Regions from separate parts of the Noviherbaspirillum sp. UKPF54 genome, predicted to be linked through region 1. Evidence: predicted binding sites of a transcription regulator. Region 1 holds the regulator's gene; each other region holds the start of a gene.
The links. Region 1 encodes HrcA, which represses chaperone genes, less so after heat shock. Its sites were predicted from a motif close to TTAGCACTCNNNNNNNNNGAGTGCTAA; they were not measured.
Positions count from the first base shown of each region.

Region 1 (4,123 bases):
GCGACTGCATTGCTCAATCCGACGGTTTTCGCGGTCGCTTCCTCGAAGACGACATCGTGCCCCGAAGCCGCCAGAAAGGCGGCCACCTCCGACAAGGATTCGGCGATACCTGCCATATACTTGCCGACGATGGCAATGGTCTTGAAGGCAGCGGGCGGGGCAAGTGGCTTGGAAGGCAACATGCAGCAGATTAGACCATAATTTGGCGTGCTGTTACACAAGCCGCTCGTTGAAACGAATCATTTAGCACCAATATGGATCTATATGCCTGCCATCAAAGCCGTTTTGTTTGATCTCGACGATACCCTGTGGCCGATCGTCCCTGTCATCGAGCGCGCCGAAAACATCCTGTTCGACTGGCTGTCCGCGCACGTGCCCGCCGTCGCGGATCGGTTTTCGATCGAGAGCCTGCGCGCGCGGCGCCGGGAACTGATGGCGGCCGACCCGGTTTACCAGCTGGATCTGCGCCGCCTGCGGCATGCAGGATTGACCGAGGCTTTCCTGAGCGCCGGCGAGGATGTGGCGCTGGTCGACCAGGCCATGGAAGTGTTTTCGAAAGCGCGCAACCAGGTGACGCCATTCGGCGATGTCCTGCCGGCGCTGGAACGATTACGCGAGCGCGTGACGCTGGGCTCGGTGTCGAATGGGGTGGCCGATCTCGAAGCAATCGGCATGGCGCATTATTTCCAAGTATCGGTGGCGGCGCACCGCGTCGGTCGCGCCAAGCCCGACGCGGCCATATTTCATGCCGCTTGCGAGGCGATCGGCGTGGCGCCGCAGGAAGCGGTGTATGTAGGCGATGATCCCTTGCTTGATGTGCAAGGCGCGCAACAGGCTGGCTTGCGGGGCATCTGGATCAACCGCGCGGAACTGGTGCCGAAGCGTGTGCTGCCTGCCGATATATGTCCCGATGCCGTGTGCAGCACCTTCATTGAGCTGGAACAATGGATATATCAACGAATAATAGAAGTCTAACAACAGTCAAGTTTGAATCAGCCTACGCTGCAACAACACTGGCTCCCGCTGCCTCAGCTCGCATAAAATAACGGTATGCAACTCGATTCTCGTGCACAAACATTACTCAAGGCATTGGTCGAACGGTATATTGCCGATGGCCAGCCAGTCGGTTCGCGCGCGCTATCGAAAATCTCCGGCCTGGACCTGTCGCCGGCCACGATCCGCAACATCATGGCGGACCTGGAGGAAATGGGATTCGTCGCCAGTCCGCACACTTCCGCCGGACGCGTGCCGACGCCGCGCGGCTACCGGGTGTTCGTCGATACCTTGCTGACCGTGCAGTCGATCGACGAAACCACCGTCGAATCGAAGCTGCAACCGCGCCTGCATAGCGCTTCGCAGCAAAAGATCATTGCCAATGCCGCGCAAGTGCTGTCGTCGCTATCCCAGTTCGCCGGCGTCGTGATGACGCCGCGCCACGAATCGGTGTTCCAGCAGATCGAATTCCTGCGGCTGTCCGAAAAGCGCATCCTGCTGGTGATCGTCGCCCCCAACGGCGACGTGCAGAACCGCCTGCTGCTGACCGACGTCGACTACACGCCGGCACAGCTGATCCAGGCCGCCAACTATATCAACCAGCATTACGCCGGCGTCAGCTTCGACGACGTGCGGGCACGGCTCCAAGGCGAGCTGCGCCAGCTGCGCGACGACATGACACGCCTGATGCAGGCCGCGGTCGAGGCTGGCAGCGACGCGATGGCGGAAAGTTCCGACGATGTGGTGATTTCGGGCGAACGCAACCTGCTGAGCGTGACCGACCTGGCATCCAACATGACGTCGCTGCGCAAGCTGTTCGACCTGTTCGAGCAAAAAACCAGCCTGATGCAATTGCTCGACGTATCGAGCAAGGCAACCGGGGTGCAAATCTTCATCGGCGGCGAATCTCAACTGGTGCCGGTCGATGAAATGAGCGTGGTGACCGCGCCCTATGAAGTGAACGGCAAGATCGTCGGCACGCTCGGCGTGATCGGGCCGACCCGCATGGCATACGAACGCGTGATCCCGATCGTCGACATCACGGCCAAGCTGCTGTCGAGCGCACTGAGCCACTCCTGAGGACGGCTCCAGGAGCCGTCCTATACCATCAGCTCGGCAAGGATCTTTTCATTGGCCGGATCGAGTTGCGCGAACTGGATGCCCGTGCGAAAGCCGTCAGTCCCGCTCAAAATACTGTAAATAACCTTTGCGCTTAACATGACCGGCACGTGCCGGCCAGTCAGCGGCGCCTCGAATGCCACAGTGCATGCCTGCCCCGCCTTCAACTGCTTCGAAAAAAACAGGCACAGTCCGCTGAGCGAGAGGTCTACGGTGCGGCAAGGCAGCGGCGGCCTTCCCGGCAGGGCAAGCTTGGCGTGGCATCGGAATATCTTGCGCGGAAAACTTCTGGTTTCGGATTTCATTATTAAATTACCAATTTTTTACCCGATACGCGATTCCCTCCCCTACTATCGCGTAGTTCCGCCATGACATGTTAAGTGGGGAATTTTCCTCGGAGTCTGACTGGACGTCGTTCATAACATCCAGTGCCGCAATATGTTACCGGTTGCGGTGGGGACAGTTGACCTTTGTGCAATGCCCGTACAGCGCCAATGCATGTTCGGCGATATCAAAGCCGCGGTCCTTGGCTACGCGTTGCTGGCGCTTTTCGATTTCATCGTCGAAGAATTCCTCGACACGGCCGCAATCCAGGCAAACCAGGTGATCGTGGTGCGATCCCTCATTGAGTTCGAACACTGCCTTGCCGGTTTCAAAGTGATTTCGGTGCAGCAAGCCGGCCTGCTCGAACTGCGTGAGCACGCGATAAACCGTCGCCAGGCCGACGTCCATGTTTTCGGTCAACAAGATCTTGTAAACGTCTTCGGCGCTCAGGTGGCGTACCGTACTGTTCTGGAAGATCTCCAGGATCTTCAGTCTCGGAAGCGTCGCCTTGAGGCCGCTGGCTTTCAGCTCGGAAGGATTGCTAGGCATGTTGTTGGTCGGATTTGGATTATCTGCTTTATCATATAGCGTTTTGCCCCAATTGCTCAACGAATTGAGACCCCCTTTATGAGAATGAATTTCTCGCGCAGCGATCGTACACCAGCCATCGCCGGCGCGCTTTGCCTGGCTGTCGCCTGTCTGGCCGGGTGCGCATCGAAAAATCCCCTGATCGATCAGCCGGCCATGTCCGGCAAGGCACCCGAACAGCAAGCCCGGAATGCCGAGACCAAGCCTGCCGACGAAACCGCCGGCGTGACCACCGGCGCGCCAACCGGCATCCATCGCTTCCTCGGCATCTTCACCCCTTATCGGGTCGATATTCAGCAAGGCAACTTCATCTCGCGTGAAATGGTGGCCCAGTTGAAGGAAGGCATGCAACGCAATGAAGCGATCACGCGCGAGCAGGTGCGTTTCGCCTTGGGCACTCCTTTGTTGACCGACATCTTCCACGCCGACCGCTGGGACTACATGTTTCGCCTGAAGAAGCGCAGCGGCGAAATCATTTCAAGCCGCGTTACGGTCTTTTTCAAGGATAACCGGCTGGCGCGCATCGAGGGCGGACTGCTGCCGACCGAGCAGGAATACCTGGCGTTGATCGCAGGTTCTGCACCGGGCGCAACAGCACAAGGAAAATAATTCAACGGGCAACACATGACTCAACTGAAAATCGCCGTAGCAGGTGCATCCGGCCGCATGGGCCGCATGCTGATCGAAACCATTCAAGACGCCGGGGATGCCGCGCTGGCGGGCGCACTCGATGTGGCGGCGTCGCCCGGCATCGGCACCGATGCCGCAGCCTTTCTCGGCAAGCCGGCCGGCGTCGCGATCGAAGCTGACTTGGCCAAGGGATTGTCCAACGCCGATTATCTGATCGACTTCACCCGCCCGGAAGGCACGCTGAAACACTTGGAATACTGCGCCGCGCACGGCATCAAGATGATCATCGGCACTACCGGTTTCGATGACGCCGGCAAGGCCGCCATCGCCGCCGCCGCGCAAAAAACCGCGATCGTGTTTGCGCCCAACATGAGCGTCGGGGTGAACGTGACGATGAAGTTGCTGGAACTGGCTGCCAAGAGTTTTTCGCATGGCTACGACATCGAAATCATCGAGGCGCACCATCGGC
Region 1 is NZ_CP040128.1:2,830,075-2,834,197, forward strand. It holds gene FAY22_RS13055 (NAD kinase) at 1-182, opposite strand, end outside; gene FAY22_RS13060 (HAD family hydrolase) at 265-975, shown strand; gene hrcA (heat-inducible transcriptional repressor HrcA) at 1,051-2,073, shown strand; gene FAY22_RS13070 (PilZ domain-containing protein) at 2,094-2,417, opposite strand; gene fur (ferric iron uptake transcriptional regulator) at 2,554-2,985, opposite strand; gene FAY22_RS13080 (outer membrane protein assembly factor BamE) at 3,064-3,633, shown strand; gene dapB (4-hydroxy-tetrahydrodipicolinate reductase) at 3,649-4,123, shown strand, end outside.

Region 2 (4,123 bases), 110 kb from region 1:
CCGACAGCGGCGCCGACTCCCACTGCGCCACCAGTCGCGCCGACGGCGGCACGTAACCGTCGCGCACATCTCCCGTGATCGTGCCGCCCAGTTCGGCCCACAGGCGGCGGAACACCAGGTTGAAATACTGGGTATGCGTCATCTGGTAAGGATGCACATACAAGGTGCGCTCGCCGCATGACGCGGGATATTCGCCCAGGAAGCGCGCGCCATTGGCGTCGATGACTGGCTGCAGCCTGATGCGCCAGTCACCGCACGGGCCGCCCGTCAGTCGCGGCGCCACGAGGGGAAACGCATCGACCGGCGGGTCCATCGATATCGCGACCGAGCGGTTCGCTTCGAGCGGCAGGAAGCGGAACGTCATGGCCTTGAAGTTGAGCAGCAACGCGTCGGGGCCGACGTTGTACGGCTTTAACGGATCGGCATCGAACGCGGCCGGATCGTAGGCGACCTGCTCGAACGCGCTGCGGTCCAGCAAGACGTTGCCGTGGATTTCGCGGATTCCGCGCGAGCGTATCCGGCGCAGGAACAGCCAGAAGTTTTCCATCACCAGCTTCGGGTCGCCGCTGCCCTTGATGATCAGGTCGCCGTGCAGCACGTCGCCCACCTGTGTGCCGTCGGCGAAGGCAAGGGTTTTCCAAGTAAAGGCCGGGCCGAGCAATTCCAGCGCGGCATCGCTGGTGACAAGCTTCATGGTCGACGCCGGGCTGAAGGATGCGCGCGCGTTGGAAGCGAACAGCACCGGGCCATTGACACCATTGCCGACTTCGCGCACGTAGATGCCGGCGGCGTCGAGCGGAATTTCGGCACGCTTGAAGGCATCGGCCAGCGGAACCGGTAGCTCCTGCGCCGTTGTACAAGCGGCAAGCATGCACAGGGTGAATAAGAGACAGGCAGCTTGGAGTCTTTCCAGAATTCGCATACGATGATTAATGTGTCACACGCAATTTAATTGATTATCCCACGCCGACTTCAGAATTCCATGTCCAAATCCCCTACGACCGACCCGCTGGCGCTGGATAACCAGTTCTGCTTCGCGCTGTATTCCGCGTCGCTGGCGATGACGAAAACCTACAAGCCCTTCCTCGACAAGCTCGGCCTTACCTATCCGCAATACCTGGTAATGCTGGTGTTGTGGCAACAGGACGATATCCTGGTGAAATCCATCGGCGAAAAGCTGTTTCTCGACTCGGGCACGCTCACCCCACTGCTCAAGCGGCTGGAAGCTTCCTCGCTGATCGCACGTACGCGCGACGAAGCGGACGAGCGCCAGGTCAGGATCACGCTGACCAAGGAAGGCCGCGCGCTCAAGAAGAAAGCGCAGTCCATTCCGCACCAGGTGCTGTGCGCAAGCGGCCAATCGCTCGATGCGCTGGAAAAGCTGCGCGAGCAATTGTCGGCCATCCGCAACGACCTCACCCGTGGCAACGGCGGCTAGCCGCCGCCCGCGGCACGCCCATCTCCCGGCCACTTAACTTGCACACAATTTAATTGCGTGTTATATTTAATTCCAACAGTAGCCCATCCTTGCCAACCACCACTAAAGGAGAACTTCATGCAGATCCTGTACAAGGCACAAGCAACCGCATCCGGCGGCCGTGACGGACGCGCCGTCAGCAGCGACAACAAGCTCGACGTCAAGCTGAGCATGCCGAAAGAACTCGGCGGTCCTGGCGGAGAAGGCACCAATCCGGAGCAATTGTTCGCCGCCGGCTATTCCGCCTGCTTCCTGTCCGCGCTGAAGTTCGTCGCGATGCATGCCAAGGTGGCGCTGCCGGCCGACGCCTCCGTCACCGCCAACATCGGTATCGGCCCGAACGGCAATGGCGGGTTTGGCCTTTCCGGCGCGCTGCGCGTGAGCATTCCTGGTCTGGAACGCGAAACGGCGCAAGCCCTGGTCAGCAAGGCGCATGAAGTCTGCCCGTACTCGAACGCGACGCGCGGCAATATCGAGGTCGACGTAGCGCTGGCCTGAGCGTCGTAAAGGCTCTCGCCCATCGCAGCCTTGCATATTGCAAAATCAGCGTAACTGGGCAATATCCCCTCGCAGCGCCATCGGTCAGCAAGACGGTGGCGCAGCTTTCGTTAGAGCAAAGACAATCGTTTCGCACCTTGTCTTGAAAAAAACCTACCCCGCCCATATACTTAGCACTCGTTAGGGGAGAGTGCTAACAACTTCCCTGGCTTTCCGAATTTCTCATCCGCGGCCCTGCCGCAATAAACATAACCAATTGATTATTAAGGAGTTTGTATGAACCTTCGTCCATTGCACGATCGCGTCATCGTCAAGCGCCTCGACCAGGAAACCAAGACTGCGTCCGGCATCGTTCTCCCGGAAGCCGCTGCGGAAAAGCCGGATCAGGGCAAAGTGCTCGCAGTCGGTAACGGCAAGATTCTGGAAGATGGCAAGGTCCGCCCGCTGGACGTGAAAGTCGGCGATGTCGTGCTGTTCGGCAAGTACTCCGGCCAGACCGTGAAGGTCGAAGGCGAAGAAGTGCTGGTGATGCGCGAAGAAGACATCATGGCAATCGTCCAGAAGTAATACAGATATACCTATCTAATAAATAAGGAGTTTCGAACATGGCAGCTAAAGAAGTCGTATTCGGCGATGCCGCCCGTGCCAAGATGGTTGAAGGCGTCAACATTCTCGCCAACGCCGTTAAAGTCACCCTCGGCCCGAAAGGCCGCAACGTCGTGCTGGAGCGTTCCTTCGGCGCCCCGACCGTCACCAAGGACGGCGTTTCGGTCGCTAAAGAGATCGAACTGAAAGACAAGCTGATGAACATGGGCGCGCAGATGGTCAAGGAAGTTGCTTCCAAGACCTCCGACAACGCCGGTGACGGTACCACCACCGCAACCGTGCTGGCCCAGGCAATCGTGCGCGAAGGCATGAAGTACGTTGCCGCCGGCATGAACCCGATGGACCTGAAGCGCGGCATCGACAAGGCAGTGCACACCACTGTCGACGAACTGAAGAAGATCGCCAAGCCCTGCACCACCTCCAAGGAAATCGCCCAAGTCGGCGCCATCTCCGCGAACTCCGACGCTTCCATCGGCGAGCGCATCGCTGAAGCAATGGAAAAGGTCGGCAAGGAAGGCGTGATCACTGTCGAAGACGGCAAGTCCCTGAACGACGAACTCGAAATCGTCGAAGGCATGCAGTTCGACCGCGGCTACCTGTCCCCGTACTTCATCAACAACCCGGACAAGCAAGTTGCCGTTCTGGACAACCCGTTCGTCCTGCTGTTCGACAAGAAGATCTCCAACATCCGCGACCTGCTGCCGGTGCTGGAACAAGTCGCCAAATCGAGCCGTCCGCTGCTGATCATCGCTGAAGACATCGAAGGCGAAGCGCTGGCCACCCTGGTGGTGAACAACATCCGCGGCATCCTGAAGACCTGCGCAGTGAAGGCTCCGGGCTTCGGCGACCGTCGCAAGGCCATGCTGGAAGACATCGCTATCCTGACCGGCGGCCAAGTGATCGCTGAAGAAGTCGGCCTGACCCTGGAAAAGGCAACCCTGAACGACCTGGGCCAAGCCAAGCGCGTCGAAATCGGCAAGGAAAACACCACCATCATCGACGGCGCTGGTCAAGCTGCTGCGATCGAAGCCCGCGTCAAGCAAATCCGCGTGCAGATCGAAGAAGCGACTTCCGACTATGACCGCGAAAAGCTGCAAGAGCGCGTTGCCAAGCTGGCAGGCGGCGTTGCAGTGATCAAGGTTGGCGCTGCGACCGAAGTCGAAATGAAAGAGAAGAAGGCACGTGTCGAAGACGCGCTGCACGCAACCCGTGCCGCCGTTGAAGAAGGCATCGTTCCTGGCGGCGGCGTGGCCCTGCTGCGCGCTCGCGCCAACGTGCAAAACCTGAAGGGCGACAACCCCGATCAGGACGCAGGCATCAAGATCGTCCTGCGCGCGATGGAAGAGCCGCTGCGCATGATCGTCACCAACGCCGGCGAAGAAGCTTCCGTGGTCGTCAACAAGGTTATCGAAGGCAAGGGTAACTTCGGTTACAACGCTGCCAACGGTACCTACGGCGACATGGTCGAAATGGGCGTGCTGGACCCGGCCAAGGTCACCCGCTCGGCTCTGCAGAACGCAGCGTCGATCGCCGGCCTGATGC
Region 2 is NZ_CP040128.1:2,716,053-2,720,175, forward strand. It holds gene dacB (D-alanyl-D-alanine carboxypeptidase/D-alanyl-D-alanine-endopeptidase) at 1-871, opposite strand, end outside; gene FAY22_RS12455 (MarR family winged helix-turn-helix transcriptional regulator) at 983-1,438, shown strand; gene FAY22_RS12460 (organic hydroperoxide resistance protein) at 1,556-1,975, shown strand; gene groES (co-chaperone GroES) at 2,252-2,542, shown strand; gene groL (chaperonin GroEL) at 2,581-4,123, shown strand, end outside.
Region 2: the regulator HrcA is predicted to act here: its motif matches at 2,146-2,172, upstream of groES (co-chaperone GroES).

Region 3 (4,123 bases), 340 kb from region 1:
GGCGCGCACCGCGCGCCGGCCGCTCGCGCGCGGCGAAATCACGGTGCCGCAGACCCTGATGTTTTCCGGCGTCATAGGCGGCATCGGCATGTGGGTGCTGTTCAATTTCGTCAATCCACTAACCATGTGGCTGACCTTCGCCACCTTCGTCGGCTACGCGGTGATCTATACGATGGTCCTCAAGCCCGCCACGCCGCAGAACATCGTGATCGGCGGACTGTCCGGCGCTATGCCGCCGGCGCTTGGCTGGGCGGCCGTGGCCAACGATGTGCCGATGCAGGCATGGATACTGGTACTGATCATCTTCGTCTGGACTCCGCCGCATTTCTGGTCGCTGGCCATGTATCGTCGCGACGATTACGCGAGATCCGGGTTGCCGATGCTGCCCGTTACGCACGGGCCGGAATTCACGCAATTCCATATCTGGCTGTACACCATCGTGCTGGTGGCAACGACCATGCTGCCTTACGCGGTGCGGATGAGCTGCCTGATCTACCTTGCCAGCGCCGCGGTGCTTGGCGCCATCTTCCTCTGGTATGCTTGGCGCATCTGGCGGCATTACAGCGATCTTCTCGCGCGCAAGACCTTTGCGTATTCGATCGTCTATTTGTCGCTGCTATTTGCGGCGTTACTGGCCGATCATTATTTCAAGTTTTGATAGCTATGTTCTTTTCATCCCGGAGAATTCTCGCCGCCTGCGTGGTCGCATTTTCCGCGCTCGCCTTGCATGGCTGCGGCAAGCAGGGCGACGGCGCGCAAACGTTTCTGTCTCCGGCCAAGCCCGCTTTCGCAAATACGGACGTCACCGGACTCGATTACGCCAAGGATTTCGCGCTGCCGGACCACACTGGGAAAATGCGTTCCCTCGCCGATTTCAAGGGCAAGGCCGTCGTCGTGTTCTTCGGTTATACGCAGTGCCCCGACGTTTGCCCGACAACCATGGCTGAAATGGCGTCCGTGATGCAGCAGCTGGGCCCGCTTGCCGACAAGGTGCAAGTCTTGTTCATCACGCTCGACCCGGAGCGCGACACGCCGGAATTGCTGGCCAAGTATGTTCCTTCGTTCGATCCACGCTTCCTCGGGCTGGTCGGCGACAAGGCGGCAACCGAGAAGGTCGCCAAGGAATTCAAGGTGTTTTATCAGAAGGTGCCGGGCAAGGAGCCGGGCAGCTATACGCTCGACCACACGGCGGGAAGCTACGTGTTTGATCCGCAAGGACGCCTGCGCCTGTTCGTGCGGCATGGGCAGGGTGCCGAGCCGATCGCGCATGACCTCAAGCTCTTGTTGTCATGAATCTGTCGTAACGAATCCGTTATGGAAAAAGAAAAAGGCGTTCCGGACCGGAACGCCTTTTTTGTTGGGAACGACGAATTTGCTTACGCGTATGCCGCCAGCGCGCCTTTCATTTTCTTCAGGGCGGCGCTTTCGATCTGGCGGATGCGCTCGGCCGAAACGCCGAATTCGTCGGCCAGTTCGTGCAGCGTCGCGCCCGAGCCTTCGTCGTTGGCCAGCCAGCGCGCTTCCACGATCCGGCGCGAACGCGCGTCGAGCTTGTCCAGCGCAGCCTCCAGGCCTTCCGACTGCAAGCGGTCGTACTGGCGCGCTTCCAGCGCCTTGGTCGGCTCGCTCGCATCCGACGACAGGTAGGCGATCGGCGCGAACTTGTTGTCGTCTTCGTCGTCGCTCGGCGCATCCAGCGCGATGTCATGGCCCGACATGCGGGTTTCCATTTCAATCACGTCTTCGCGCTTCACGTTGAGTTCCCGCGCCAGGTCTTCGACCTGCGCCGGCGTCATTGCGTCCAGGCTTTCCTTGTGGCTGCGCAGGTTGAAGAACAGCTTGCGCTGGGCCTTGGTCGTCGCCACTTTCACCAGCCGCCAATTCTTCAGGATGTACTCGTGAATCTCGGCCTTGATCCAGTGCATCGCATACGACACCAGGCGCACGCCCTGATCCGGGTCGAAACGCTTGACCGCCTTCATCAATCCGATATTGCCTTCCTGGATCAGGTCCGCATGCGGCAAGCCATAACCGAGGTACCCGCGGGCGATCGATACCACCAGCCGCAGGTGCGACATCACCAGCTTTTGCGCGGCTCCCAGGTCGCTTTCATCCCGCAGGCGGCGTGCCAGTGACGTTTCCTCCTCATGCGTGAGCATGGGGATACGGTTGACCGCCGAAATGTACGCTTCGATATTGCCCAGATTGCCTGGAAAACCGAGCGCCAATGCGTGATTGCCTTTAGGAACCAGTGCCGATTGTGCTCTCATCATTTCTCCTTAACGTCCTGAGCTAAGACCACCTACAAGCCATAGTGATCCGCTTATTTCACAAATATATTAGCACTCTCCGGGTAAGAGTGCTAATCAGGATTTTTAACCGACTTGATAAGGGAAATACTATGGCGTAGTTTCAATTAATTAATATTTTCTACTTTAAGATGCGTGCGCGGCGGGCGATTGTGAATAATCAAGCAAGCGCAAGAAAAGGCCTGCAATGGTAAGAATGCGGTAGCCGGTCGCCGATAAAAACCACTCCTGTTGCAGCCTTCATTTCAGGAAAGGCGCGCCAGATGCTTTTTCACCGATAGCCGCGTTCCAAACAGTCCCATGCCGGCACTGATTGCCAAAAGAGTCACTGTGCTCGCAAAGTCCAGCGGAACCAGGCGGAATTCCGAGGCGTACAGCCGGGCAAAATCGGCCACCGCCGTATTAAGCGGATGCAGCGCCAGGGCAACCACGCCTAACGCCGCCGCGCCGGCGAACAGACCCAGTAGCGCGCCCATGTAATAGAACGGGCGGCAGATGAACGCATCGGTTGCGCCAAACATGCGGCACACCTCGATTTCCTCGCGTTGCGTCATGACTTGCAAGCGAATCGTATTGAAGACTACCGCAACCACCACGACGCCCAATGTCGCGGCAAGGAACAGCAGGGCGAGGCGCAGGACATGCATCAGCGCCGCTAGCCGCTTGACCCACGCCGAATCGACTTGCACATACTCGACGCCCGGCAAGGCTTTCAGCTGCGCCGCCAGCGTATCGATCTGTCCGGCCTGCGATGCGTCCTGAAAGCCGGACAGCTTGAGGACATAACCATCCGGCAGCGGATTTTCACCGAGTGCGGTAATGGCATCGGCCAAGCCGGTCCGCTCCTGCAGCAGGTTCAAGGCGCGCTCGCGCGGGATGAATTCGAGCTTGGCCGGGTTGCTGTCTTGCTGGACGAGATGGCGAATCTGCGGCGCGAGCGCCGTGGCGCGTTCGCGCGGCGTGTCCAAGGCCATGAAAATGCTGATTTCGGGTTCCACCGCCAGCTGCTGAGACACCGGCCGCACATTTTCCAGCACAGTCAGGCCGGCAAACGGCAGCGACAGCGAAATGGCGACCACCAGGACGTTCAGGCTGAAGCTGCCGGGCGTCTTCAGCAGGTGCCGCAGCGCGTCGGCGAACGCGAGTGCATGTTGCCGCAGCCAGCTATTCATGCCGCATCTCCGGAAAACGGCGCATGGATGCCCGGTCCGACCAGGCGCCCGTGTTCAAGATAAATGATCTTTTTTGCCTCATTGAGAATATGTTCGTCATGGGTGGCGATCAGGCAGGTCACGCCCACGCCGTGAAACGCATGGAGCGCTTCCATCACCTTGGCGGCGCTGGCACGGTCCAGATTGGCGGTCGGCTCGTCGGCCAGGATGATCTGCGGGCGGTTCACGATGGCGCGCGCGATCGCAACGCGCTGCTGCTCGCCGCCGGACAGCGCCAGCGGCTCGTCTGCCGCCTTGGACAGCAGGCCGATCTTGTCGAGCGCGGCGCGCGCGCGTTTTTCCGCGTCGGCACGCGGGTGGCCGGTGACGAGCAGGGGTAGCATGACGTTTGCCAGCACGCTGCGGTCGTTCAGCAGGCACTGCTGCTGGAAGATCAGCCCCAGGTTGCGGCGCAGGTAGGGCAGGCCGGACGGCTTGAGGCGGCCGATGTCATGGCCGTTGACGGTAATGGTGCCGGAACTCGGACGCTCCATTGCTGCAATCATCTTCAGCAGGGTCGACTTGCCGGCGCCGGACGGTCCCGACAGGAAAACCAGCTCGCCTTTGGCAATCGATAGCGTAATTTCCGACAACGCCGCGTTG
Region 3 is NZ_CP040128.1:3,174,356-3,178,478, reverse strand. It holds gene cyoE (heme o synthase) at 1-658, shown strand, start outside; gene FAY22_RS14595 (SCO family protein) at 664-1,293, shown strand; gene rpoH (RNA polymerase sigma factor RpoH) at 1,377-2,273, opposite strand; gene ftsX (permease-like cell division protein FtsX) at 2,555-3,481, opposite strand; gene FAY22_RS14580 (cell division ATP-binding protein FtsE) at 3,478-4,123, opposite strand, start outside.
Region 3: the regulator HrcA is predicted to act here: its motif matches at 2,340-2,366, upstream of rpoH (RNA polymerase sigma factor RpoH).